Regions from separate parts of the Paenibacillus nitricinens genome, predicted to be linked through region 2. Evidence: predicted binding sites of a transcription regulator. Region 2 holds the regulator's gene; the other holds the start of a gene.
What was found. The regulator Rex, encoded in region 2, represses fermentation and respiration genes when NADH is low (regulators of the CRP and FNR family bind a similar motif). The targets are predictions, from matches to a motif close to TTGTGAAATATTTCACAA.
Positions count from the first base shown of each region.

Region 1: a site for Rex is predicted at 9,963-9,980, ahead of ACN6KS_RS28580 (formate/nitrite transporter family protein). Genes of this name have one in related genera too.

Region 1 is NZ_CP183948.1:6,401,049-6,416,027, forward strand. It holds gene ACN6KS_RS28540 (response regulator transcription factor) at 1-2, opposite strand, end outside; gene ACN6KS_RS28545 (ABC transporter ATP-binding protein) at 1-1,788, opposite strand, end outside; gene ACN6KS_RS28550 (MFS transporter) at 2,158-3,390, shown strand; gene ACN6KS_RS28555 (glutamine--tRNA ligase/YqeY domain fusion protein) at 3,571-5,277, opposite strand; gene ACN6KS_RS28560 (GNAT family N-acetyltransferase) at 5,508-6,056, shown strand; gene ACN6KS_RS28565 (MOSC domain-containing protein) at 6,151-6,795, opposite strand; gene ACN6KS_RS28570 (GNAT family N-acetyltransferase) at 6,776-7,306, opposite strand; gene ACN6KS_RS28575 (MFS transporter) at 7,377-8,597, opposite strand; gene ACN6KS_RS28580 (formate/nitrite transporter family protein) at 9,031-9,858, opposite strand; gene ACN6KS_RS28585 (FAD-dependent oxidoreductase) at 10,131-11,495, opposite strand; gene ACN6KS_RS28590 (formate--tetrahydrofolate ligase) at 11,838-13,472, opposite strand; gene ACN6KS_RS28595 (glutathione peroxidase) at 13,723-14,199, opposite strand; gene ACN6KS_RS28600 (M15 family metallopeptidase) at 14,346-14,979, opposite strand, start outside.
Region 2 is NZ_CP183948.1:4,557,062-4,572,040, reverse strand. It holds gene ACN6KS_RS20320 (YitT family protein) at 1-468, opposite strand, end outside; gene ACN6KS_RS20315 (nucleotide pyrophosphohydrolase) at 637-966, shown strand; gene ACN6KS_RS20310 (tetratricopeptide repeat protein) at 1,026-1,547, shown strand; gene dapB (4-hydroxy-tetrahydrodipicolinate reductase) at 1,581-2,384, shown strand; gene ACN6KS_RS20300 (methylglyoxal synthase) at 2,400-2,822, shown strand; gene bshB1 (bacillithiol biosynthesis deacetylase BshB1) at 2,819-3,529, shown strand; gene bshA (N-acetyl-alpha-D-glucosaminyl L-malate synthase BshA) at 3,550-4,707, shown strand; gene ACN6KS_RS20285 (CCA tRNA nucleotidyltransferase) at 4,718-6,079, shown strand; gene ACN6KS_RS20280 (biotin--[acetyl-CoA-carboxylase] ligase) at 6,069-6,869, shown strand; gene panB (3-methyl-2-oxobutanoate hydroxymethyltransferase) at 7,216-8,082, shown strand; gene panC (pantoate--beta-alanine ligase) at 8,084-8,974, shown strand; gene panD (aspartate 1-decarboxylase) at 8,967-9,350, shown strand; gene ACN6KS_RS20260 (tetratricopeptide repeat protein) at 9,462-10,103, shown strand; gene dinG (ATP-dependent DNA helicase DinG) at 10,240-13,101, shown strand; gene ACN6KS_RS20250 (redox-sensing transcriptional repressor Rex) at 13,233-13,886, shown strand; gene ACN6KS_RS20245 (amidohydrolase) at 13,873-14,979, shown strand, end outside.

The sequences.
Region 1 (14,979 bases), 1.8 Mb from region 2:
ATACAGCACTGGAGCCTCCTCTTTAATGTCCTGAATCTCGGGGTTATTCATCTGTAGCTGCTGGGTGGCAAATTCACGATATAATTCATGGTTTTCCAGTAGCTCCTCATGACTTCCCATTCCGGTAATTTGACCCTTTTCCATAAAAATAATCTGCTCTGCATTTACAACTGTAGCCAAACGGTGCGCTATTACAATCGTAGTCCGACCCTCCATCAAATTGGACAGTGCCTTCTGCACCACGGCTTCCGATTGGCTATCCAGACTGGAAGTGGCTTCATCAAGCATAAGAATCTTCGGGTTCCGCAGCAGTGCTCTAGCAATAGCAATCCGTTGCCGCTGTCCACCAGACAGCTTCACGCCTCTTTCGCCGACATCCGTATTATAGCCTTCAGGAAGTGCATCAATAAAGCCATCTGCATAAGCCATTGCTGCTGCTGCGTGCATCTCCTCCCTGCTAACGTCACGATCCAATCCGTAGGTTAAATTCTCAGCAATCGTACCTGAAAGCAGCGGACTTTCCTGCGAGACATACCCTATAAGCTTCCGCCACGAACGCAGTGAGAATGTAGATACTGGCTTGTCACCCAGCTTAATCAGGCCTGACTGAGGCTCGTAAAAACGTTCTAGCAAGGAGAACAACGTGGTCTTACCGCCTCCACTCGGTCCGACAATAGCCGTCACCTGCCCAGGAAGCATCTGGAAGCTTACATCATTCAATACCTTCTCACCATTTTTATATCCAAAGCTTAATCCCTCTACTGAGATCGGACCTTCTTCGCCATTTGCCTCTTCCTGTCCTTCATATACTTCCTCTTCTGCTGCCAAGGTCTCAATAATACGCTCAGAGGCACCCTTAGCTTTCTGAATCTGTGTGAAGAACGTAGTCAGTTGAGTAAGTGGCATAATAATCTGAATAAGATAAAGAATAAAGGCGACTAGTTCTCCAGCCGTCAAGACGCCGGAAGATACCTGCATCCCACCATAACCGATAATGACCACAAGCAGCATCATAAAAACAAAGGAGACAAGTGGACTGATCATCGCGCTAATCTTGCCTTCACGAATACCAAAAGAAAGCAGGTTCATAATTCCAGCCTTGCCTGCCTCGTACTCTTTTTTCTCTGCGCCTGAGGATTTGACCAGACGGATCTCAGATAAAACACCACTAAGTGTAGCAGTAAAAGAAGCTGTCTCGTCCTGCATACCCTTCGAGATTTTGTACATCTGCCGCCCAAGTGGTACTAGTATCAGCGCAGAAAGTGGAAGAACAGTGAATAGAACAAGTGTCATTTTCCAATTTAAAAATAGTAGAACTGAGATCGAACCTACAATGGAAATCACTCCGGTAAATAAGCTGGCTAGATGTTCAGAAATTAGCGTTTTGATAATCCCTGTATCATTCGTCATGCGGCTGACACTTTCTCCCGTTCGGTTGTCATTATAATAAGCCACAGGCAGAACTAGAAATTTACGCCACAGTCGGTCCCGCAGACCTGCAACCATCTTCTGACCTGCATAATTGAGCAGATAGATAGAGATCCCTCCCGCAATGGTCTGCGCAATAAATGCAGCTGCTATACCCGCAATTTGCAGCTTGCTCACGGAGGCCAGAGAAAAGCCATCCACCAAGTTCTTAGTGAACATCGGGATGACCAGACTGACCAATGTCGATATCATGCTTAACGCAATGGCTATAGCCAATAAGCCGTATGAAGGCTTGGTTTCTCTTAATAGCGTCAAGAACGGCTTCAGCGCCATCTTTCGCTTGGATTCGGATTTCTTCATGACAATGACTCCCCTTTTCTTAATAGCTCTACGAAAAAAGCATAGTAATATCTTTCTCGCCTTACACCCATCCTATCTGCAGATTGTAAACTGAAGTTAAACGCGCCGATCAGACAATAATGCCTTGTCAGTTCTCATTCTGCGGGAATAGTCACAGGCCAAAATAACGCCCGTTACACTTAGCGTTTGTACCTTCTACGCACGCATTCACGCATTTTTTGTCGCTTAGCGTCTCAAACATAAATAAAACCCAAAATAATGAAAAAAAGTAAAAAAGGGTGTTTGTATCCCTTTTCAACACGTGTTACAGTGATAGAAGGGCCTACTATTGGCCACTCTACTCCATGCAAGATATTTAGTGAGAAAGGAGTGAACCATTTGCGAAAAGGCGTTATTCCATCTTCTATCACGTCTTTAAAATGGTTCAATTTTTTTGTATATGGAACCATGGTCCTCTTCACCAGCTTCTTTCAACTATACCTGCTGGATGTAGGGATGAACAAATTAGAGATCGGTGTCTTATTCTCTATGGGAGCGCTAGTATCCATATTTGCAAATCCATTTTGGGCGTTCTTAACAGACCGTTCTCAGAATATACGGCGTATCGTTTTGCTAATGTTATTCGGAACGTTAGTGTGCTCACAGTTTATGTTTCGAGCAAATACATATGAAACGATCTACAACGCCATTATTTTGTTCTATTTCTTCCAAGGACCACTATTTGCTCAAAGTAACACGATGATTCTCAGCTATATTGATGGAACTAATCAGCGCTTCCGTTCTTTCCGGCTTTGGGGTTCAATAGGGTGGGCACTGATTGCGATTGTCGCCGGCTTTATCCTGGATTGGGCTGATGTATCCATCTTGACCTATCTGCTTACAGCGTTACTAGGTGCATCAATCCTATCCGTTCTTGTATTACCTAAAATAAACCATACCATTATGAGAGCTCCGATGCCGTATAAGGGCTTAGGTAAGTTGATTTTCAATCCTTTTTTCTTGTGTTTTTTAGTGTTTGGTATTCTGGTATCCATACCAAACACTATGAACACTACATTTATATCCTTGTATATTACGGATCTGGGCGGTTCTAAAAAAATGATTGGTCTTGCCGTATTCCTCTCCTCCATTTTGGAGGTAGGCGTATTCGTTCTCTGTGACCGGTTCCTGAAACGTAAAATTTCTGTTCTGCTCGGCTGGCTTGCATTGGTCAGTGGTTTGTTCGTTCTGCGTTGGTGGTTTATGGCTGATGCGACTACTGCCCTTCAAGTGGTGTTCATTCAAATTTTACACTGCATAACGTTCGGCGGCTTTTTCTATGTAGGCACCCAATTGACGATGCTCCTGATTCCACGTCCTTATCGCTCTTCCGGACAAGCACTCTACACCCTAAGCTGGAGTGGGATATCCGGTTTCATTGGAGGTATTCTCGGAGGTTGGATGTATCAGTATCTGGGTGCACAAAGCATGTATCAGACAGGTGTATTCTTGACGCTTATTGGAACGCTTGGCTTTGGTTTCATGTGGCTCTTTGTTAGCCGCGGCGGGTATCGTCCCCCTTCAGAGGAAGATGAAGAGATCTTCGACATTGAAGCATTATAATCAAGTATAAACGCCTTCGGCGTCCTTATAAGGACGGTAAGCGTTTAAGCGAGAAATATAAGACATGAAGTATAGGTGCAAAACTTATACTTTCTTATATTTTCAACAAAAAGCAGGCTCAAACGTACCTATTCGGGACGTTTGAGCCTGCTTTGTTGTTACCTTAATTAATTTATCTGTTTAGCCTTGTTTAGGAGGCTGAAATGAACTCTTCAGTGAAACGATAAGATTGAATACAAGATGTCCAGGCGCCGAATATTTGCTATCCACATTAAAATAGCCATGACGGAAGAACTGGAATTTATCCTGAGCCACGCTATCCTTAAGCGCAGGTTCAACAAACCCTTGCAGGATTTCAATGGATTTAGGATTTAGCTGATCTAAGAAACTAGGCTCCGATTTCTCTACCGAGGAATCCAAACCTTCAACCTCCACAGCTTCATCCGCTTCTTCAGCAGAAATCAGAGGCTCATATAGACGGAATTCCGCAGGAACCGCTTGGCTAGCTTCAACCCAGTGCAACGTACCCTTTACCTTGCGGCCTGTAAACCCGCTTCCACTCTTCGTTTCTGGATCATACGTACAATGCAGCTCCACTACCTCGCCATTCTCATCCTTAATAACATCATTACATTTAATGAAATAAGCATGCTTCAGACGTACTTCATTGCCAGGGAACAACCGGAAATATTTGTTCGGCGGATTCTCCATAAAGTCATCACGTTCCACATAAATTTCACGCGAGAATGGAATTTGGCGTACACCCATTTCTTCATTCTCTGTATTATTCTCCGCTTCAAGCCATTCCGTTTGACCTTCTGGATAGTTGGTAATTACAACCTTAAGCGGTCGTAACACAGCCATAGTACGCGGTACAGTTAGCTTAAGATCCTCACGAATAAAGTGCTCCAGCATTTGCAGGTCCACCAGACCCTGACTCTTGGAGATCCCTGCTTCATATACGAATTTACGAATCGCTTCCGGTGTATATCCTCTGCGGCGTAGACCAGAAATCGTAGGCATCCGTGGATCATCCCAACCGTCTACATGTCCTTCGTCTACAAGCAGCTTCAGCTTACGCTTACTAGTCATCGTTTGAGCCAGATTCAGACGACCAAATTCATATTGATGAGGGACAGCTGGCATCTCACATTCAGCTACAACCCAGTCGTAGAATGGACGTTGATCTTCGAATTCAAGTGAGCAAAGGGAGTGGGTAACCCCCTCAATAGCATCTTCTAACGGATGAGCGAAGGTATACATTGGATAGATACACCATTTATCGCCTGTGTTATGGTGATGTGCATGTGTAATCCGATAAATGACAGGATCACGCAGGTTAATATTCGGTGACGCCATATCGATCTTGGCGCGAAGAACCTTCTCACCGTCCTTGAATTCGCCTGCACGCATACGCCGGAACAGATCCAAATTCTCTTCGATGCTACGATCGCGATGCGGACTGTTCTTTCCTGGTTCCGTCAGCGTTCCACGCAATTGACGAATTTCATCCGCACTGAGGTCATCGACATAGGCTTTGCCCTTTGTAATTAATAATTCGGCACGTTTGTACATTTCCTCAAAATAATCAGATGCAAAACGCAGCTCTTCCCATTCATAACCGAGCCACTTTACATCTTCCTGAATGGAGTTTACATACTCCATGTCCTCTTTGGCCGGATTCGTGTCGTCAAATCTTAGATTAGTCTTACCACCGAACTCGTCCGCCAGTGTAAAGTTAATCCAGATCGCCTTGGCATGTCCGATATGTAAATAACCGTTCGGCTCCGGCGGAAAGCGTGTGACAACTTCCTTTACTTTACCTGTACGGAGGTCTTCGGTAATAACATTTTTAATAAAATTGGAGGGGGTAGTACGGTTCTCCACAGCTATCAACCTTTCATTCTGTAGTGTTACACTACTTCTTGTATAAACATGTTTCCTACTAATATACCCGTTAACTCTAGATTGTTCAATAAAAGGGGGCACAAGGTCAGGATCATTTTTTAGCGTCTTTAGACCTTTTGACTTCTCTGCGGGCGATAGAGTAGCATGATAATCATAAGAAATAATCCATAATCATACATAAGGCCTTGTGCCGAAAAGGAGGCAACCGCTTGTTTAATTATGTCATCGATGAAGAGCTGATGTTAAAGCCGCTCCTGCCTGAGCATGCTAGGCACATATTCGCGTTAGTGGAGCGCTCGCGGGAACGGCTTAGGCAATGGCTTCCTTGGGTGGACGCCGTTACGGAACAGGATCACAGCCTTAATTTCATCAAAAATGCTACAAAACAAGGCACCGAAAATGGCGGCTTCACCGCCGGGCTTTGGATTCGCGGCGAGCTGGCTGGCATCATTGGGTATCATCAAATTGACTGGCATAACCGCTCCGTAGGGATTGGTTATTGGCTAGGTGAAGGTTATGAAGGCAAAGGTTATATGACCAGCGCCTGTCGCGTTCTAGTGGACTATGCACTATTGGAAATGGAGCTGCAACGTGTAGAAATTCGCTGCGCGACCGGAAATGTTTCCAGCCGGGCGATCCCGGAACGACTTGGTTTTGTTCTTGAGGGTGTGATTAGACAGGCAGAGAAGCTGCCTGATGGCTACGTCAACCATGCCGTATACGGTTTATTGCGTAGTGAATGGCAGCTGCTCGGCTAAGTTAGGCTAAGCCATGCAACACACATAAGCTCATAATTCAAAATAAACCTGGAAGGCATACGCCTCCAGGCTTATTTTGATTTGTAGATAGTGTCTAACTCTCCGGCAGACCCAGCTGTTTTCGAAACTTGTTCCGAACTACGGCGGAGAGAGTTCCTAGCTCCGCAAGAGCTGCCAGTGCAGCTTCCTCTTGCAGCCCTACTTGCATTAAATGTAGTACATGCGCCACGGACGCACCGCCAGCTCCACTTTCTTTTTTGACAATAGCATCTCCGGTTGAAATCTTTCCTTCACGAAGCACACGCAAGTAAAATCCGCTATATCTAGTGTCCAGCACTTGAGCCGGGAGATCTGCGGGGCCATGCTTTTGTGAGATTTTGAAGCAAGGATAACGCGGCTGACTGACCTGTAGCACAGTGGTACCTATTTCGTACACATCGCCAATGCACACGTCTGTCTCTAATAAGCCTGACGTTGTTATATTTTCTCCAAAGGCAGAGTAATCCAGTTTCTTCCCAAGCTGCCGCTGCCAGTAGGGATAATGCTCGATGGGATAGGCACAAACTGCCTTATCAGGGCCCCCGTGATGTTTCAGGTCCGCCTGACCATCTCCAACAAAACCATTGGCATGTAGCTGAACTGATCCTTCTACAGGCATTTTATAAATTCCAGTCTCCAAAGGTTTCCCCCGATAATCCACTGTTACCGGCCGCCCCACATTAAGCGAGATGATCTCCATATCCTTCTCCTCCTGCCAGCATACAGCACATAAATATTTCATCCACATATCGACCGCCAAGATAAAACTCCTCCCGCAGACGTCCCTCTTCCACAAACCCGCATTTACGATAAAAAGAAAGCGCTGATTCATTACAGGATAATACGCGTAGACGCAACTTACGAATGGCATTATCTGCGGCATGTTCCTTAATAGCCTCTATGAGCTGCCGGCCAATACCTAAACGTTGATAATCCGGATGAACAGCAATATTGACCTCGCACACATGCCTGTTACTCTCCATTCGACTAGGGCAGCCAAACCCAACATATCCGCATAGCTTGTCATCCTTTAGCGCTACTAGCTGCGAACCCGGGGGAGCATTCAGTAGGTAATCCTCTTGGGAACGCCAGATTAATGGCCCCGGGCTAGTGTCCTCCGTCCAGATCATATGATCCAGATGAATCAGTTCCCGCACGTCTTTAATTTCTGAGAACCTTATTATAAACCTGTCCCTGTTGCTAAGTTTCATAAAGATGTACACCCCTTGCCTTGCACCTCTATAGAATTCACAGTAGATCATTTGAATCCACTATGCTCAACTATCCTATTGACCGCTCCAATGAATTTCCTCGGCGGTTGATATACGCATGAACGATAAAGAATCCTACGGACAGCAGTGCCATCGCACATGCCAACCATGCGGTAGGCGCTAGACCTCCACTGTCGTATAATCTACCCATTAAGTATGGCCCAATCACCCTACCGACTGCCCCCATTCCTCCACTTAGACCTAGATAGAAAGGAGCACTGCGACCTGCATGATCTGAAATAAAGGAAGGCATGGCCGGAGATATCAGCATTTCCCCAAGCGTAGCGAGTACCATCCCAAGCACTAGACCTGAATAAGTCGGCATCCATAAAAGAACAGCATACCCTCCTAAATAAAATAGAGCACTTACTGTCATTTGCGCCGTTGAGGTAGATGCGAACCAACGTTTAATTACTGTTACGAGCGGCTGAGCCGCAAAAATGAGAATTCCGTTAAGCGTCCAGAGAAAACCATAAGTCTTCTTAGGCCAGCCCTCAGAAATAATGAAAGGAGATACTCCTGTATTCCAGATAGAGTTACCTAGCAGTAGGAACATCGAGGCAATACCCATATAAAAATAAATTCGTGTGTGCCCCATTAGCTTCCAGGTGGATTGTTTGTCAGGACCAGCCTTCTGATGTTCTGCGACCTCCTGCGAAGAATCTCCTCCGACTTTCTTGAGATATACAAAAAAGAATACCGCAAATACCGCAGAAGTTACGCCGTTCATCACAAAGCTGAGCATATAAGAAATATCGGCCAAAAAACCACTTAACGCCGTACCCAGTGCTACACCAATATTATTGGCGACATAAATAACATTAAACAGCTCTCCGCGCTGCTTCGTAAAACGAAAGCCGATAAATGCCTGAATCGCAGGTAATGACAGTGAATTAAAGAGCCCTACCAGTCCCATCGCGACCATAAATAACGTCCAGTTGTTACTTGCTGCCGGCAAAGTGAACAGTGCAAGTGCATTCATGCCCAGCGCTCCAACAATCAGCCGGTTAACGCCTACCTTATGATAGAGTGAGCCCCCGAGTAGTTGACCCACAATCCCTCCAACCGATTGAATAAGAATCACTAATCCAGCATCCGACATGCTGCGTCCAAGCTCATCAAAAACATACATCGTAACCAGTGGCCACATCAGTGCACTACCCGTTGCATTAATAAGGCTAGCAATTAAAAATATCTTAACTTCTTTAGGATAATTCTGTAAAAACTTCATAAGTAGTGTACATCCCCTGTAATATATGTGTCATTATTCCATCCAGTATTATCCCAAAACAGGGTTCAGGGCAAGCAGACGCATTGACGTGCTATCGTGATAAAGTATTAGTATACTTCACTTCTTATTTAGGGCTAACTTCTAACGTCGCTGAGAAAAAAGCGGCACCGTTCACGTCCACTGTCCGCCCTATTTTTATTATCTATTTATATTTTATAGTTGCCGCTGTCGTCCGTAAAGTAGACTGAACGATAATGAAGTGTTTCGTTATTACAAAGCCGGGGTAATAGAGCCTAGAAACACTCCCCCTTTTAAAATTCGCCGTGCATCCGATTTCGTTCCCCCGAGCTCGGATACATCACGGCGGATTTTATTTGTCTATACAGCAAAAAGCACCCCTCGACTATTCTAAGGAGTGCTCTATAAGATAGGTTTAGGCGTGTTTCTTTACACCGCTGCCGGACATGCTGTCCACGGACTGAATAGATGCAGGCTCTTTACGCAGGTAAGCCATCCAATAAGCTGCCGCAACAAAGATTGCACCACCCGTCAAGTTGCCTAGCCATACCGGAACAAAATTGTTAAAGTACTCTCCCCATGAAAAATAACCTTCAAAAATAGCTGCGGGAATTAAGAACATGTTGGCTACAACGTGCTGGAAGCCGATAGCTACAAAAGCCATCGTCGGGAACCAGATGCCGAGGATTTTGCCACTGAAGTTATCTGCTCCATAGGAGAGCCATACCGCCAAAGCTACGAGCCAGTTACAACCTATACCGGAAACAAATGCCGGAAAGAAGTCTGCTTCAAGCTTATGTCCTGCCATCTCCACTAATTTTTCCAAATACACACCGTCAGAGGTTAAACCAACCACGTGACCGAAAAAGTAAGCTACAAACAAAGCTCCCGCCAGATTGCTTAGGGTAATCAATACGAGATTCTTAACAACCTCCCAGAAGGATATCTTCTTAGCCATAAAAGCAAGTGGCACAGCCATCATATTGCCTGTCAGTAGTTCTCCCCCTGCAAGCAGTACTAGAATCAACCCAACAGGGAAGACAGCAGCTCCAATAAAATTAGCGATGGATCCCCATTCATGTGGTGCGCCAGCAATAACGCGAATATCCAGTAAAAATCCGAGCGCGATAAACGCTCCTCCCAGAAAGCCCAGAATTAGTACGGTGCTTAAAGGATTATGCGCCTTTTTTATGCCGTTCTCGACCGTGACTGCGGCAATCTGCTGCGGTTTATTATAAGCCATGATTCCTATCCCCTTCATCTATTTACTTAAAATTTGTTCCTTTACGACCATTGTAGCGTGTCATAAAACACATTAACGTGATAATTATCACTTAATGAAAAACTAAGTGAAACTTTTCACTGACATGTCAAATTTAACGAAGCGCATCCATAATTACATTTATAAGAATAAGCTCCATATTATTTTAAAGGTAAATAGTACCAGCTTCAATCACAAAAAACCGGAGCCATATATGGCTCCGGTTTACCCTTTATTGTTCACAGGCAATTAAATTATACGGTTACTGCCTCTTTGCTTGGTACTGATGCTGGTAGCGATTCGAGGCCAACTGTATTCAGGAAGTTCCAAGGCTTGTTGTAATGAGGTTGGAAGAAGAAATCGATAAAGGCAAGCTGATCGATTGTCATTTTATTTTGAATACATACAGATACTGTGTTGATTGATTGCGTCAAATCCGTCTTGGACAAGATTTGCGCTCCGAGAATGCGGCGTGTGGCGCGATCAAATACCACTTTTAATTGCACCTGCTCGAAGGTTGGCATAAATTCTGGACGGTAGTTGTCAATAATCATGGTAGTTTCTACGTCCATTCCTTCAGCCTTAGCCCCTTCTTCAGTAAGACCGGTAGCAGCGATATTATCTTCATAAATCTTAATGCCCGAAGTCCCTTGAGTACCCATATAAGGAATCGTCTCTTTCACTAAGTTACGTGCGACCAAAGTGCCCATCCGTACTGCATTGGTTGCCAGTGGAATATAAGCGTGCTTACCTGTAGGGTTGTAATGAATCGCGCAGCTGTCACCAGCGGCATACACATCTGGGCAACTGGTCTGCATATAATCATTGACCAGAATTGCGCCATTTGGCAGCATATCCACTTGACCTTTTAACAGCTCAGTATTCGGACGGAAGCCGATGCAGAGAATTACAAGATCCGCCTCATGCTCCCCTTCGCTTGTGATAACCTTGGTAACTTTACCACCTTCACCAGCAAAAGAACTTACCTTCTCATTCAGCGCTAATTTAATACCATGGTCCTTAAAGGATTGTTCGATCGGCGCAGTAAACTCTGGATCTAAATATTTATTCAAAATACGATCCTCACCATCAATGAGCGTAACTTGCTTTCCGTTCATTTGGAAGGCTTCCACCAACTCAACGCCGATATATCCAGCACCTACAACTGTGATTTTATTCGCTTGTTTAGCTTTTTCTATAATGGTATTGGAATGATCATAGTTCTTGCAAAGTAAGACGCCTTCCAGCTCAATCCCTTCGAGCTTCGGCACAATAGGCCATGATCCCGTAGTCATAATCAGCTTATCGTAGGTATCGTCAAACTCCTGTCCGGTTGCCAAATTGCGAACACGCAATGTTTTGGACTTCGTATCCACAACAGTCACTTCATGACGCATGTTGGTCTTTACACCAAGCTCAGCAAGCTTCTCAGGGGAAGAATAGAATAGCCCGTGTGGGTCCTTGACCACTCCACCTACATATAAAGCAATTCCACAGGATAAGAAAGAAATATTATCATTACGCTCATACACCGTAATCTCGGCTTCCGGGTGAAGCTTAGCAGTATTTACAATTGCGGCAGTTCCGGCATGGGTACATCCAATGACAGCTACTTTCATTATTTTCTTCCTCCTTCAAATGGACAACCTGGTTATATATTCGAATTGCTTGACTGACCAAATTAGATATCTGATCACCGATGAGTTAATTGTGATTTATTTCACTTTATAAACTGATTATATTGTGATATTTATCACATTACAAGTCTTTTCGCCTATATTCTCAGATTGTTCACAATTTTAAGCATTTTCCGTCACTGCTGCCGATTGCGACCTCGTTAGCTTTGCCATGGGCGTAGAACATTATGTTCTGCCCCCTCAGGATATACTTTCTTATAACGCGCAAAAAAAGGCTTCCCCCTAAACCACAGGGAAAAGCCTGATCATAAAATAAAAATAAATCTACACCAAACCGTGAATTACGCCATCCTCATCCATCCATAGTGCCTCAGCAGCAGGCTTAGCCGGTAGACCTGGCATCGTAACAATATTGCCCGTAATCACTACAGCAAACCCTGCGCCGAGCGAAAGGGTAATATCACGGATACCTACCGTGAAACCTTCTGGAGCGCCAAGAAGTCTAGGCTGATCTGAGAAGGAATAAGGGGTCTTCGCCATACATACTTGAAGATTATTTAACCCAAGGCGCTCAATCACCGCTAGACTGCGTTTAGCCGCAGGGGAAAAGTTAACCTCCGCACCACGGTAAATTTCACGAACAATCTTGGTGATTTTGGAAGAGATGTCGAGTTCATTCTCATACAGAGGAGCAAAACGTTCAGTATCTCTCTGGTCCAGAAGTTTCTTTAGTTCCGAAGCCAACTCTTGTCCGCCCGCACTACCTTCTGCCCACACCTTGGATATTGCCGCAGGAACGTTCAATCGTCGACAAGCTTCCACAACGTCATTAATCTCTTCTGGACTATCCCCTTCAAAATGATTAATAGCAACAAGAACAGGTACTCCAAATTTGCCGAGATTCTCTACATGGCGCTCCAAATTAGACAATCCAGAGCGCAGCGCCGTCCGGTTCTCGGTTTGGAGCTCATTCTTAGGTACACCACCGTTATATTTCAAGGATTTCACCGTCACGACAAGCACTGCCGCTGAAGGGGTTAGACCCGCTTGCCGGCATTTGATATCCATGAATTTCTCTGCACCAAGATCCGCTCCGAAGCCTGCTTCCGTAACAACAACATCTCCCAGCTTGAGTGCATATCGAGTACCGATAACACTACTGCAGCCATGGGCGATATTCGCAAATGGACCACCGTGTACAATAACAGGAGTGCCCTCCAGGGTCTGCACCAGATTAGGCTTAACTGCTTCCTTCAGCAGCGCTGTCATCGCTTCAACTGCCCCTATTTGCTCGGCCGTTACAGGCTGTCCCTCTTGGTCATATCCAATCAAAATACGGTTCAGACGCTTTTTGAGATCACTCAGATTATCACATAGGCATAATACAGCCATAATCTCAGAAGCTGTTGTAATCTGAAATCCACTTTCCCGCACAGCTCCATTTCCATCTCCGAGTCCTGTCACGATATTCCGCAGACTACGATCATTCATATCCATCACGCGTTTCCAAACGATACGCTGCGGATCAAGACCCAGCTCATTACCTTGGAAGATATGATTGTCAATCATCGCAGACAATAAATTATGTGCAGAAGTCACCGCATGAATATCACCCGTAAAGTGCAAATTAATCTCATCTGCCGGAATGATCTGTGACTTGCCGCCGCCCGTGGCACCACCTTTCATGCCTAAGCATGGTCCGAGGGATGGTTCACGCAAGGCAGCCACTGTTTTTACTCCTGCTGCGTTCAATGCCTGTGCCAGCCCAATGGTTGTTAAGGTCTTCCCTTCGCCAGCAGGGGTTGGATTCACCGCAGTGACCAATACCAGCTTGCCATCTGGTTTGTTCTTCATGTCTTCCCATAAGGACGGCGATAGTTTACTTTTATATTTGCCGTATAGTTCCAGATGCTCTTCGTCAATTCCCGCTTGTGCTGCTACCTCTGTAATTAACTTCATGCTCGTATTGAACCCTCCTGCCGTTATTATCCTGCTGTATTCCACGCTTTATGCATATTTTGCATGGGCATTACATTCTCTTCAAAGGATACATGGTCTCTGTAAAGCGTCAAGTATAATTTATCACAATAAAATTTAAGGCGCCTATTCTATATTCCTATGTAAAAAAAGAAAATCCCGTCGAAGCTCGGCCAAAGACCGAGATCGAAGGGATACTTGTAAAAGAACAATTCATCAGTCCCTAAATAATCTACAATAAGGACTCAATCTGTTCTGACATCGTTTCTGGTGATTCCTTAGGCTCAACCCGAGCGACAACACGGCCGCTATTATCTATAAGGAACTTCGTGAAATTCCAGCTAATGTCGCTGCTGTCTCCAGCACCGGGTTGCTGCTCTTTTAAATAATTAAAAAGAGGGCTGGCGTCCGGTCCATTCACATCCACTTTGGCAAACACAGGAAATGTAACGCCATAATTAATCTGACAGAATTCTTCTGCCTCTTCACTTGTACCCGGCTCCTGACCCGCAAATTGGTTACAGGGGAATCCTAATACTACAAGTCCCTGATCCCCATACTGCTCGTACAGCTTTTGGAGATCTCCATACTGCGGTGTAAGCCCACATTTGCTCGCCGTATTGGCAATCAGCAGCACCTTACCTTCATACTCCGTGAATGACACTTCTTTACCCGAAGGCGTAACACCGGAAAAATTGTAGATCGACATCGTTATTCCCCTTCCTTCCATGTACTTAGACTACACTACGTATCTTACCCGAACTGTAATAGAATGCAACTTATCGAAACTCTCTAACCACAAAGAAAGAAAAAAGCAGCCCTATATATTGCTTAGGACTGCTCTCTATGATTCTGTTATTTGGATACCGGTACAACATCATAATATTCTTCCAGTGTAATATCTTTATCCACGATATAAGTAGCTATATCCTTGCCTACATAACGAATATGCCAAGGCTCATACTTATATCCTGTAATGTCCTGCTTACCTTCTGGATAGCGGATGATAAAACCATATTCCGCTACATGCTGTGCCAGCCACTCCGCTTCCTTCGTCCCACCGAAACAGCTCTCCGCAGCACATTTTCCATCACTTCCTGAGACATCGATAGCAAGTCCTGTCTGATGCTCACTGTAGCCCGGTACGGCACTGTATGTGCGGGCCATTTCTTCTCCGTCTTTCTCTACATAACGATTATACAGTGTCGTCTGGGTTTTCTGAGAACGGTAAGCTGAGACACCAGCCAAATAAATTCCGTCGTCCTCCGCACCTGCGAACATTTTCTCTAAAGCTTTGGCAGCTTCACTGCGCATCATACGTTTTTCAATTTTCTCTTTAAATGTAAACCGTACATCCGGGTAGACGAGATCGGCTGGTTTATAATTATCAGGCAGTCCATACTCCTTATTTACCATCACAGCTATGCTGTCAGGCCCTTTAAAAGAATCATCAGTGCTATTTCCCTTGCCGTTACTATCCGGTTCGGAC
Region 2 (14,979 bases):
CCAGCCGAAATTCCGTCCCAGAATTCTTGCCACAATGTCTACACCACCTGTAGTGCCACCAAAACGGAACACAATCCCAAGCCCGGTTCCGAGTGTTACCCCTGCGTATAGCGCAGCAAGAATAAAGTCATGTTCGGTACTGAAAGGAACAATCCATCCAGCAGAGATCAATCTTTCGAAGATCCACAAGAAAAGGGACAAAGATCCGATTCCTACACCTGTGTATACAATTTGGCGGCCGCCTAGGACTTTCCAACCGAGCAGAAACAATGGGAGATTGATTAGCAGTGTTGTTAAAAAGATTGGAATGTCAAAGGCATAATTAAGCAGCAGTGTGATTCCCGTTACGCCGCCTTCCATGAGTTGACTGGGAATGATGAAATACAGTAGTCCGAATGCATATACTGCGGTTCCGAGCATGATAGGGGCAACTGTTTTGCTGATTGAAATTACCTTGTTTGAATTCATGGAATCCCTCGTTAGGCCTTGTTAAGGCAGTTTTTCTTTTCCTATAATAAGTATACCTTTTCTTGCAGGTGTTAAAATATTCAAAAAAGATTTGTCTTCAAAACGTCTTTACGATAACATAGGGGCAAACAGAAGGCAAGATATACAGAGGGGGCTAAGATACATTTTATGGACAAAAGTCTTGGTGACATTCAGCGTGAAGTAGACGCTTATATATCGCAATTTAAAGAAGGATACTTCAGTCCGCTGTCTATGTTAGCCCGCATGTCCGAGGAAGTCGGAGAGTTGGCGCGGGAAGTCAATCATGAATTCGGTGAGAAGCCGAAGAAATCTGATGAAGCAGAGAATTCTATAGAGCTTGAACTGGGAGATATTTTGTTTATTACCGTTTGTTTTGCAAATTCTCTTGGGATTGATCTGACTGAAGCACATAATAAGGTCATGCATAAGTTTAATACCCGAGATGCTGGGCGCTGGACACCAAAAGACACCGATTAGGCCTCTATAACATATGCTGTACCAAACGAACGGGATTTAGCCGTGAGGATGGTGAGGATATGGATCAAAGGGATTATGTAAGAGAAGCCTACCGCTCAATATTGCGTAGTGACTTTGCGGAAGCTATTGTTTGCTTTGAGGCTGCGATTGCAGCAAGTCCTGCTGATGCTGAAGTCAGATATCGTTGTTCCATAACATATGCCCGCAGTGGTATGCTAGATAAAGCTTTAGTTCATGCTCAGGCGGCTATGAAGTTAGATGGCAGCAAACCTGAGTATAGTCTACATCTACAGCATCTTCAAGCTATGATGCATGTACAGGAAGCTAAGCGGTTGATAGAAGATGAAGAAAACAAAACTCGTAACCCGTACCATCCGATTACGCTACTTAAAGAGGCCATCGCCCTGGATCCATTATACGGGGATGCTTATGTATGGCTTGCCATCGCACATAGTCGGGTGAATGAACATATACAGGCTATGTCCGCCTTAAAAGAGGTGATTTCTTTACATCCGGATGATTCTGGCTTGCGAGAATTGATGGTAGACCTTCAGAAATCCATACAATCGTATATGCAATAACTATATAACTAGTGAAAGCGAGGATGAAAAGATATGAGCAACAAGATCAGAGTTATCGTATCCGGCGCAGGCGGGAGAATGGGTAAAGAGGTTGTTAAACTTGTGCTGCAAGACGAAGAGTTGGAGCTAGCGGCTGCGGTAGATCGTTCATCGATGGATATAGATGCAGGCCGTCTAGTAGGTCTGGAAGACTCAGGAATTATTGTAACTTCAGATTTTGAGGCTGCCCTCGCAGGAAGCAACGGAGATGTTGTGGTCGATTTCACTACACCGCAATCAGCGTATACGAATACAGTGTTAGCCATTAAATATGGCGTGCGTCCGGTTATCGGTACAACCGGATTCACACCGGAGCAAATTGTGGAACTGGACAAGCAGTGTCAAGACCAGGGGATAGGTGGACTTATTGCTCCGAACTTCTCCATAGGGGCTATTCTGTTGATGAGATTTGCGGCTCAAGCTTCAAAATACTTTCCACATCTGGAGATTATCGAGTATCATGGTGACCAAAAACTGGATGCTCCATCCGGAACTGCAGTCAAAACAGCAGAGATGATTTCAGAAGTACGGGAAGAGCTTCGTCAAGGAAACCCTAAAGAAGAAGAAACGATTGAGGGTGCGCGTGGGGGTTACTATAATGGATTCCGGATACATAGTGTCCGTCTTCCTGGTGTGTTTGCCCAAGAAGAAGTGATTTTTGGTGGGTTCGGACAATCCTTAAAAATCCGGCATGATTCTTATGAGCGAGCAGGCTATATGCCAGGCGTTAAGATGGGTATTCAAAAGGTAATGGGATACACTGGCTTGATCTATGGATTTGAGCACTTTATAGAATAGACAGGGGAGAACACCATGTTAAAGATCGCATTTATTGCACATGATCGTAAAAAAGATGAAATCGTAAATTTTGTATTAGCCTATGAGCATGTATTTGTAGGTCATGAACTATTTTCTACGGGGACTACTGGCCAACGGATCATGGATGTGACTAGCTTGAAGATTCATCGCTATATGTCAGGACCATTGGGTGGAGATCAGCAAATTGGGGCAATGGTAGCCCAAGATGAATTGGATCTTATTATTTTCTTGCGCGACCCATTAATGGCACAACCACATGAACCAGATATTACAGCTTTACTTCGTCTATGTGACGTATATGGTATCCCTGTAGCAACGAATATCGCAACAGCTGAGGTGCTTGTGAAGGCGATTGATCGTGGTGACTTTGCTTGGCGAGAACTCGTCCATAAATACAAACCAGGTGTTGATGAATGAAGCTGGACATTCTTGTATTTGGGGCTCATGCGGATGATGCGGAGATCGGAATGGCAGGTACGATTGCGAAGCATACCGCGGCAGGACTAAAAGTAGGTCTGTGCGATTTAACAGCTGCGGAAATGTCCTCGAACGGTACTGTAGAGCTACGCAAGGAAGAGGCACAGCAAGCTGCTGATCTACTTGGCGTGTCTGTGCGGACGAATTTGGGCTTATCTGACAGAGGGCTGTTTATAACAGAAGAGCATGTGGCCGCTGTGACAGCAGAAATTCGCCGGTTTGCTCCTGCGATTGTTTTTGCTCCTTATTGGGAAGATCGTCATCCCGATCATATTGCGTGCAGTAAGCTGGTAGAGGAAGCTGTGTTTAATGCCAAACTACGTAAATACATGTCGGACAAGCCGGCAGTTCCGGCTCCACAGCTGTTTTTTTATTTTATAAATGATCTAGGACGTACGGATCTTATTGTAGATGTTACTAAACAATATGGGCTGAAAGAACAGGCGTTGTCCTGCTATCGCTCCCAGTTCACCAAGCAGCTCGGTGCCGATGCTGTATCCACACCGCTGACAGAAGGTTACATTGAACGTGTTCGTTCCAGAGACATGTTGCTTGGACAGCGGAGACTCATTCCCTATGCGGAAGGGTTTGCAACAAAAGTGCCTTATGCAGTAGATTTGTTTACTGCAGGGGATCAAACTATATAAGGTATAGAAGGGGACGGAATATGGATCGTTTGAAAATAGGCATCACTTGTTATCCGTCTCTTGGCGGCTCAGGCGTAGTAGCGACTGAATTAGGAAAGCTCTTGGCCGAAAAGGGACATGAAGTTCATTTTATTACACACAGCATTCCGTTTCGGTTAGGGAAATTCCAGAAAAATATATTTTACCATGAGGTAGAGGTTAATGATTATTATGTATTCAAATATCCTCCTTATGATTTAGCGCTCGCTACGAAAATGGCTCAGGTTGCCAAAATGCAGAATTTGGATTTGTTTCATGTTCATTACGCTGTTCCGCATGCTGTTTGTGCTTTCCTTGCTAAGCAGATGCTTGGTAATGATATAAAAGTTGTAACGACCTTGCATGGTACGGATATCACGGTACTTGGACAAGATGAATCTCTAAAAGATCTAATCCGTCTTGGGATTAATGAAAGTGATGCAGTAACAGCTGTATCGAAGGATCTCATTAGAGAAACTCGAGAAGTGCTGGATATCACGCGCGAGATCGACCTTACTTATAATTTTGTTGACCATCGTGTCTATTACCCACGGGATGTTTCGAATCTACGGGATGATTTTGCTTCCCCTGAGGAGAAGATCTTGATGCACATCAGTAACTTCCGCCCAGTTAAAAGGGTAAGTGATGTTGTGGATATCTTTGCTAAAGTGAATCGTGAAATCCCTTCACGTCTGCTGCTTGTTGGCGAAGGGCCAGATCTTCCTAAGATTCAAGCTAAGATTAGTGAAATGGGTCTGGATGATAAAGTCCGCTTCTTAGGAAGACAGGATGAGATTGCTCAAGTTATATCGTTGGCTGATCTTCTTCTGTTACCTTCTGAAAAGGAAAGCTTTGGACTGGTGGCTCTGGAAGCGATGGCATGTGGCGTTCCGACTATAGGTTCTCAAACCGGAGGCATTCCAGAGCTCATAGAACACGGCAAGACAGGATTCATTGCTCCAATTGGGGATACAGAAACTATGGCGAAATATGCAATCAAACTCCTTTCGGATGATCGCATGGTGGAGCAGTTCAGACAAGCTTGTCTGGAAACGGCCTGCAAAGACTTCTGTAAGGATTCGATTACAAGTCAGTATGAGGATATATATTACCGTGTGCTCGGGCGCAAGGTCCCTAGACTGGATACAGTCAGGGGGTAAGGAGTTCGTAATGAAATGGAAAATGGCGCCATCTGCTATGGCTGTTGCAGCGGAAAATGTAGTTTCTGAGCTAACTCAAAACGGCTATGAGGCTTTTTGGGTCGGAGGCTGCATTCGCGATGAGCTATTGGGTAGGCCAGTGCATGATATGGATATTACAACTTCAGCAGTGCCGGAGGAAGTAATAGCCATCTTCGCACGCAGTATTCCAACAGGGCTAGCACATGGGACGGTCACCGTGCTTCAGGATGGGCATGGATTTGAGGTGACGACATATCGAACTGAAAGCGGCTATGTCGATCACCGTCGTCCGGACCATGTTGAATTTGTTAGCGATGTGAAGGAAGATCTTCGTCGTCGTGATTTTACGATTAATGCGATATGCTGCGGGCTGGGTGGAGATTTGATTGATCCCTTCGGAGGCGAGAAGGATCTGGCTCTCCGTGTGATCCGCTGTGTGGGTGATGCAGAGGAACGGTTCGATGAGGATGCGCTTCGCATGCTTCGCTGCATTCGTTTCGCATCGGTGTTAGATTTCTCCATCGCTAAGAATACGTGGAGGGGGCTACTGCGCCAGCGAGATAAGCTGGCGCATATTGCTGTGGAGCGTGTCCGCGCGGAGCTGGACCGCATCATAGAGGGGCCGCATCCTCGGCGCGGCCTTGCTATGCTAGCGCGCTGTGAGCTGCTAGCGCGCGGCAAAGCCCCGTTCCCCTGGACCGGAACCGATATGGCGGCAGCTGCCGCCTTAACGGCCGGGATAGGGGAACTGGAGAGCGCCCACCTGCGGTGGGCGCTTCTCCTCCATGCCCTGAAGCAGTCGGCCCAGGAGGCCGACGAGCTGCTGCGGGCATGGACGTTCTCTGGGACGACGCGCGTAAGCGTCGTCCGGGTGCTGCGGGTCCGCGAAGCTTGGACCGCTGCCCTTGAGGCAGTGCCGCCGGGGGAAGTTGGCGGCACGGATCTACTGCGGCGGCGCTGGATCGCCGCCGTGCTGACCTTCGGCGTAGAAGCCGCCGAAGGTTGGCTCTCGCTGCTGGCGAGCTTGCCAGCAGCAGCCCTTCCCGCTGCGAGCTTGCCAGCGGGCTCGAAAGACTCGCGCGCTGTCACTACTCCAGCGGCGCCAGATCTTGTAAATGGTCTGATCTATTTACAAGCTGCAAGAGAGTGGATCGCACAAATGCCGCTGCAGAGCCTCTCAGAGCTTGCTGTTACAGGGAATGAGTTGGCGGAAGCGATTGAGAAACGTCCGGGGCCTTGGCTGGGTAATATGCTTAGTGCTCTGCTGCAAGCGACTGCTGCGGGTGATCTGTTAAACAATAAACGAGAATTGTTGCTTGAAGCAAAAAGGATGGATGGACATGAGCTATGATAAGGCATTGTCTCTAACCGAATTGAAGCAGGAAGCTTCTGATTCGAATTGGATAGACAGCGTTCAGCTCCTGGAGTCTGTCGCATCTACTCAGGAGGAAGCCAAACGATTGGCAGAAAGCGGTGCGCCAGAGGGAACAACCGTAATCGCTGAAGAACAAACCGGAGGTAGAGGCAGAATAGGTAGGAAATGGTACTCACCGCGTGGCAAAGGGATTTGGATGAGTATAGTACTGCGGCCGAATTTACCCCTGTTACAGACCCCTCAGTTAACACTGCTTGCTGGAGTTGCTGTTTGTAAGGCCATTCGCCAGGTAACCGGAGTAGATGCCGGGATTAAATGGCCGAATGATCTGCTTGCGGGCGATCGTAAGATATGCGGGATTTTGCTTGAGTCTTCTCTAAGAGAAGGAGAGCTTCATTATTGCATCGCCGGGATTGGAATTTCTGCGAACATGACTGAAGACGATTATCCTGATCATCTGAAAGAAGTAGCGACCTCCCTGCGAATTCAGCGGGGCGGTGTCCCTGTTGACCGTTCCGAGCTGGTAAGAGCTGTAATGGATGAGCTGGAGAGGCATTACATTCTATACATGAATCAAGGGTTTAAACCTATCAAAGAGCTGTGGGAGTCGATGTCAGTTACTTTGGGGCGCCAAATCGCTCTGAATAGCCCTCAGGGACGCTCTGAAGGAGTTGTAGTAGGTCTGGATGAATTAGGTGGACTACTACTTAAAAATAGTTCTGGAGAGATTTCTAGCGTGTGCTCTGGTGAAATCGAGCTTTTATAAATCCTTTGTGAGTCTTTTCAATATGGCAGGGTGTCATCCCCTGTCATATTTTTTTCGTGTATTTCCGTGTCCTTTTTGTTATACTATGGGGCAGAGGCGGTATCGTTTTGCGAACTGTACTCTTGATTTGATGAACTTATAATGGTTTTATTATTGGAATCACCTTCATAACTGCGTTAGACGGTTACGTTGGATTCTGCTCTGAGCCGTAAGGACCGAGACAGAAGGGACGATCGCGAGTGACTCTTTTTTGCCCTTCGGACCTTTTTAGCAAATTATTGCTAAAGGGTTTTTTTGTTGCGATTTTTACGGGGATGTAATTTCAAAAAGGAGGACGAAGAGAGAAATGGCAAACAAACAAGCACTTAATATTGTGAAAATGAAAAAAATGAAAGCAGATGGGGTGCGGTTAAGTATGTTGACCGCTTATGATTACCCGTCGGCATTACTTGCTGAAGAAGCCGGTATCGACCTTATCCTGGTGGGTGACTCCTTAGGAAACGTGGTACTTGGATATGATACAACTTTACCTGTTACAATTGACGATATGGTTTATCACACTCGTTCAGTAACCCGGGGTGCACAGAATACGTTCATTGTGGCAGATATGCCATTTATGACCTATCACGGAAGTATAGATGAAACTCTGCGTGGTGTGCGCAGACTAATGCAGGAAGGGCGGGCTCATGCCGTCAAAATGGAAGGTGGTCTCGAAATTTGTGAGACAGTCACTGCGGTTGTAGCTGCAGGCGTTCCTGTGCTCGGACATATTGGGCTTACACCACAATCGGTCAATATGATTGGTGGCTACCGTATTCAAGGTAAGGATGCCAAAGATGCAAAACGTCTGATGGATGAGGCTAAAGCGCTTGAAGCCGCCGGTGCTTTTGCAGTGGTACTGGAACTAGTGACTGAAGAAGTAGCACAAGCGATTTCTGAGGCACTGAGCATACCGACCATTGGGATTGGTGCAGGTCGTTATTGTGATGGACAGGTACTGGTTTTCCATGATTTGTTGCGTTATGCCTCACCCTACCGTGAGAAACGTTTTGTCAAAACTTACGCGGATGTGGGTAGTCTGATTCGTGAGGGTATCAGTCAATATGTGAAAGAAGTGAAGGATCGCTCGTACCCAGATGAAGGTCATGTTTTTAAAGCAGATGAAACCGTTCTGGAATCTTTATACGGCGGTGCCGGAAAGGATGGGGAATAAGATGAGAGTCGTCAGAAGCATTAAGCAACTGCGCGAAGCTTTGGAATATATGAGACAAGGTGGGCACACTCCAATTGGGTTTGTTCCAACGATGGGATACCTGCATGAAGGACATGCCAGTCTGCTTCGGCGGGCAGGCGAAATGAGCAACACGGTCGTTATGAGCATATTTGTGAACCCGCTGCAGTTCGGACCGAATGAGGATTATGATTCCTATCCGCGCGATGAAGAGCGTGATTTGGAGCTTGCGGAACGCGAAGGTGTCGATATTGTATTTATCCCCAGTGTGGAAGAAATGTATCCGCAGCCTACCCGGACTACAGTCTCGGTATCTGAGCTTACCACTCGACTCTGTGGGGCATCACGTCCAGGACATTTTAATGGGGTAACGACAGTCGTTAATAAACTATTCAATATTGTGCAGCCTGATTATGCCTTCTTCGGACTAAAGGATGCTCAGCAAGTAGCAGTGCTCCGCCGAATGGTGTCTGATCTAAATATGAATGTTGAAATTGTTCCTTGCCCTATCGTTCGTGAAGGAGATGGACTTGCACTTAGCTCACGTAACGTATTCCTATCTCCGGAGGAACGTAGCCAGGCTCTGGTGTTATCTCGTTCCCTGCGTGAAGCGCGTGAGGCCATCGAAGAAGGAAAGGTAAGAACTATAGCTGAAGTTCGGGATTTGTTGACATCCGTTATTTCTAGCTCACCTTTGGCGGTTATTGATTATGCGGAAATCCTGACCTTTCCTAATCTGGAAGGCTTGCGGAACGAAGTTGTATTAACGGATGTAGATGGGGAAATGATTATAGCGCTTGCCGTGAAGTTTGGCAGAACGCGCTTAATTGACAATAATGTATTTATTCCAAAGGAGGTTGCCGCTCTTGTTTAGACATATGATGAAGTCCAAAATTCACCGCGCGACGGTGACAGAAGCGAATTTGAATTATGTAGGAAGTATTACCATTGATGAGAACTTAATGGAAGCGGCAGATATTCTTGAGAATGAAAAAGTGCAGATCGTCGATAACAATAATGGTTCCCGGTTAGAAACTTATGTTATTCCTGGGCCTCGCGGCAGTGGTGTGATCTGTCTGAATGGTGCAGCTGCTCGTCTGGTTCAGCCGGGAGATACAGTAATTATCATTTCGTATGCGATGCTGTCCTCAGAAGAATTGGAGTCGCATAAGCCAACAGTGGTATTCGTGGATGAGAACAACAAACCCGTGAAGCTGGCCGATCACGAACTGCATGCTACAATCGCTTAAAGGATGGACTTACGCCATGTAATGAATGGCAGGGATGAAAGACCCCGATCTCGCAGAAAATGAAGTCAGGCAAGCTGAACTGATTTCATCTTCAGTAAGGGGGGATAGCCCATGTTTCAACATTTGTTTGCTGAAATGAACAAGGTGCTTCAGGAGATCGTTACAGATTACCCTACAGCGGAGGGTGCCCGCCGGAATGAGCTTTTATGCAATTATAATATGCTGCATCGACTTAGCGATAAAGTCATGGATGAATGGCTGGCCTTTGCAGAGAAGCTAAGCCACTTTCGTGAAAGTGTAGATTTTACGACTGTGGTCGAAGAGGAAGTGCCAGAGCAGGAAGCACCCGAGCTGTGCATGGATACTTTTGTCAGAGGTCAGGGGTATTATAAGCTCTTGATGTATGGAAAATGTATTGAGCAGTTTAAGGAAGTTATTGTGCAATATCCGGATAGCCTGGCTGCTCGATTATATTTAGCCATCTCTTACCTGCAAGAAGGGGAGGGGGAGGCTGCTTGGAGTCATCTGAACCATATGCTCGGTTTGATAAGGGAAACCAAGCTCAAAGCCATGGTGTATAATGCTTTAGGCTGTATCCGGGCCTCACAGGAACGTTTCAATGAAGCACAGGAGCTGTTTGGCCTTTCTTTGCAACTTGACCCGGCTCTTCCTGAACCGACTGTGAATTTGGAGGTTTGCCGCCGCCGAGGAGGTAAGCTTCATTTCGGAAATCAGCTTGTTTCATTATTGTAAATTATTACGTTTACGGTTTATTATTCCGCATTTTCATTCAAGCGATGCATCCCCTGAACCAGTGGTGTGCATCGCCTTTTTTCGCAACTTCTGTTATGCTGATTAAGAGTCTCAATTGAAAGGGAATAGAATTATAATGAAATTTGCCGTGCTTGATTTTGAAACAACGGGAACCCAATCCGTGGGTGAAATCATCCAGGTTGGCCTTGCAATTATAGAAGAAGACCGGTCCATCTCCCGGGTATATGGTTCCTACGTCAAGCCCGGAACGCCGATACCTCCTTTTATAACTGGTCTAACGGGGATTACCGACGATGATGTAAAGGATGCACCTGAGCTGGATGAGATGATGATGGAGCTTGTTCCACTCTTGGATGATGTTGTGCTTGTAGGGCATAATGTCGCATTCGACTTCCATTTTTTGCAAAATGCTTTAGACCGATGTGGGTATTTACCATTTCAAGGACGGATTTTAGATACGATTGATTTTCTGAAAATCTGCTTTCCTTCCCTCACATCCTATCAACTAGGATCAGTTAGTGCACATTTTGGTGTGACGCATGATCGTCCGCATCAGGCAGACAGTGATGCACTCGCAACTGCTCTTGTATTGCTGGAATGTCTGGAGGAGCTCTACGATTTGCCTTTGCTGACGATCCAGAGACTCTGTGAGCTGTTTACGGAAGAGGATAGTGATCTTGGTTGGTATTTCGATGGTCTGCTGCGTGAACGGGAAGCGGAGACGCTTCAGCCCGAAGGTGATCTGACTTTTTATCGTCAATTAGCGCTTGCTGTAGGAGACTGGAACGAATTAGCTCCACCTCGAGACGAGCATGCTGAGAATCCGCTACAGAATTTATCTTTTACAGATTATATGGATGAAGTAACGAAACGACTTAAAGAAACTTTGCCGCAGTATGAAAGCCGAGAAGCTCAGGATATTATGATCAATGAGGTGATGACGGCACTTGCCGAAGACAAACATCTATTGATCGAAGCAGGGACAGGAACCGGCAAATCACTTGGTTATTTGTTGCCTGCCATATACCAAAGCGTTCGCACGAATGAAAAAGTTATGGTCAGTACTCATACTATTAATCTGCAGGATCAATTGCGTGAGCGGGATATTCCTTTATTAACACAGGTAGTTCCATTTCCATTTAAAGCTGCAATTTTTAAGGGCAGAGGGCATTATTTGTGTCTTCGTAAGTTCGAACATAAAATTAATAAAAAAGACTTTGTCAGTCCGAGGGAAGATGCGCTTACTGCGGCTCAGATGATCGTTTGGCTGACGCAAAGCGAATCAGGAGATGACGAAGAGCTCAACTTAAGCGGTCGTGGAGGAGATTTCTGGGAGACGGTGGCTAGCGATACCGATTCTTGTCTGGGGCGCTCCTGTCCTTGGTTCCGTAAGTGTTATTACCATCGGGCAAAGCATGAAGCTGGTATTGCAGACGTAGTCATTACGAACCACTCTAAGCTTTTCGCAGATGTTAAGGCTGGGCACCAGCTACTTCCGGCTTATGAACATCTTGTAATTGATGAGGCCCATCATCTGGAGGACGTGGCTGGCAAGCATTTAGGCATGCATATGAAGCATTTCACGGTGGCACATACACTATCGCGTCTTTATAAGGATAGTCGAAATGGCCAACTTCCTACGCTTCGCCAAATGCTTCAGTCATCAGGCAGTGAGGAAGCTTCTGAATGGAGCGGAGTGATCGATAGAATCTATCCGGACCTGCTTACCATAAAAGAAACCTGGGATCTGCTTAGTGATAAACTATTCAGCCTCTTGCCGGAACGCAGCGATGCAGCAGCGGGAGAAGCTGGCCAGTTAGTCATGCGGCTACTTCCTACCCGTAAACCGAAAGATTGGGATGAATTGGTTGCTTTAGAGAATACTATGAATCTGACATTAAGCGAAATTATCCGTAAAGGTGATAAAATGCTTAATGAAATGCGAGATCAAGAAGGTCAATCTTCCTCAGATAGTCTAGTTACCGATATTAGCGGCTTATTTAAGGATTTAGCTTCAATACGTGAGCAAGTACGGTTTTTTATGGGATTAAACGATGAGAATGTAGTATATTGGCTGGAGGCGAATGGAAATTATCGCAGTAAATCGCTACAGCTGTATGCCGTTCCTGTTGATGTCAGTACTCAGCTTAAGGAGCTGTTTTTCGACAAAAAGAAAAGTATCGTGCTAACTTCGGCGACACTCTCTGTTGATAAATCGTTCCAGTTTATGATTGATAATCTCGGACTTAATGAAGCTGCGGAAGAGGGGCGTCTGATGACATCACTCCTGCCTTCTCCTTTTAAGTATCGGGAGCAGGCGCTGTTAGTTATTCCACGGGATTTCCCTAGTGTGAAGGGCAGTGTGGGCGATGCCCGATTTGTTGATACACTCGTACAATCACTAGCAGAAGCAGCGACTACAACACGCGGGCGGATGCTTGTCCTGTTTACTTCTTACAAGATGCTACGCCAGGTTTACGATCCTTTGAAAGAGGCTCTAGCCTCACAAGAGATCACGGTGCTGGGTCAAGGCGTGGAGGGGGGCAGCCGTAGCAAGCTGATCCGCCGTTTTCAGGACAGTGCAGCCTCTGTACTGTTAGGAACAAGCAGTTTTTGGGAGGGTGTTGATATTCCGGGTGAAGCATTAACATGCTTGGCCATCGTGAGGCTCCCGTTTCAACCGCCAAACCATCCCCTAGCGGAAGCGAAGTCTGAGTTATTACAAGCCCAGAAAAAGAATCCGTTCATGAAGTTGTCTGTTCCTCAGGCGGTTATTCGCTTTAAGCAAGGATTTGGAAGGCTGGTGCGGACAGCGCAAGATCGGGGTATTGTTATTGTGTATGACACTAGGGTGATCGAATCTCACTATGGGAAATATTTCCTCTATTCGTTGCCTGGCCCAAAAATGGAGCATATGCTTACGGATCAAATGGTTCCTCGTATAGCGGAGTGGTTGGAAGACGGAGGCGTTTCTTAAAAAGAACGTCATCGATCATATTAATCACTCTACAATGAAGGGCGGTATAAGAATACCGCTCTTCATTGAGACGAGGTACACGAATTAGTATAAGGTTAGTAAAGAATATTACTTACATTAGGAGGTAAATTATGAAATCGGAAAAAATATCAGAAGCCGTTGTTCGCAGACTTCCTGTGTACTTACGTTTCCTAAATGATCTACAGAAACGTGAAATATTAACCGTTTCCTCTCAAGAGCTAGGACAGAAACTTGATTTGAATCCCGCTCAAATTCGCAAAGATTTAGCTTATTTTGGAGATTTCGGCAGAAAAGGTATCGGGTATGACGTAACTTATCTTATTGAGAAAATCCGTCATATTCTGAAGCTGGATCAACAACTGAATGTGGCTTTAGTGGGTGCCGGTAACCTTGGACATGCATTATCTAATTATAATGCTTATTTGAAAGATACTATGAAGATTACCGCTATATTTGATTCCTATGCGCCTAAGGTAGGGCGGAAAATCAACTCACTTACCGTTCAACCGATGGAGGAGCTTGGTCAGACGGTTCGTGAGCAAGGTATTCGAATTGGGATAATTACAGTACCTGATTCAGAAGCGCAGAATGTAGCGGATATTCTCATTGAGTCTGGCATTGAGGCGATTTTAAATTTTGCACCAGTGATTCTAAAAACACCATCGAATATCCGGGTTCATGCTGCTGATTTTACAACAGATTTGCAAAGCCTTGCTTATTATTTGAAGGATGGAAAGGAAGAAAGCAGAAATGAAGAGCAATAAAACGATTATCAAGGGCGGGCGTTTTCTTACTCCGGGAACGGATGAGCCGGTTCTTAGTGGATATATGACTATTGAAGATGATTTGATCACTTACATAGGAAAAGAAGAGCCTTTAATAGAAGACGATGTGCAAGTTGTTGATGGCAGTCGTCTGTTGTTTATGCCAGGTCTGGTAAACACGCATGGCCATGCCGCAATGTCATTGCTTCGTGGTTATGGAGATGACTTAGCGCTTCAGGTGTGGCTTCAGGAGAAGATGTGGCCGATGGAAGAGAAGTTCACCGGAGAAGATGTATACTGGGGAACCTCCTTGTCTGTACTTGAAATGCTGAAAGGTGGCACTACAACCTTCCTGGATATGTATGATCATATGGACCGAGTAGCGGAGGTCGTCGAATTATCAGGTATTCGTTCCGTACTAATGAGAGGCGTAATCGGTCTATGTCCAGAAGAAGTACAAAATCAGAAGCTTGCGGAAGCGGTTTCTTTTGCGCGTAACTGGCATGGTAAGGCTGAAGGTAGAATTACGACAATGATCTCGCCACATGCCCCATATACATGCCCACCAGACTTCTTTGTTAAGTTTGTGCAGGCGGCTCATGATTTGAATTTACCGATGCATACCCATATGTCCGAAACGAAACGCGAAGTGGAGCAGAATGTGGTGGATTACGGACTGCGGCCAGTAGCGCATTTAGAGAAGCTTGGAATGTTCACACGTCCGTCTATAATCGCTCATGGTGTTCATTTGAATGATGAAGAGATCGAGATACTGGCTCGTCATGATGTAGGTGTATCCCATAACCCTGGAAGCAATCTTAAGCTGGCTAGTGGAGTTGCTCGAGTTACGGATCTTCTAAAGGCCGGAGTGAAGGTGTCACTGGGTACAGATGGAGCGGCAAGTAATAATAATTTGGATATGTTTGAAGAAATGCGTCTTGCAGCACTCATCCATAAAGGTGTAAGTGGTGATCCTACGGCTGTTCCGGCTCCGGAAGCTCTACGTATGGCTACGGAGTATGGCGCGAAGTCTATCTTTTTAAATGATGTGGGTAGACTCGCTGTAGGTATGAAAGCTGACTTTATTGCTATT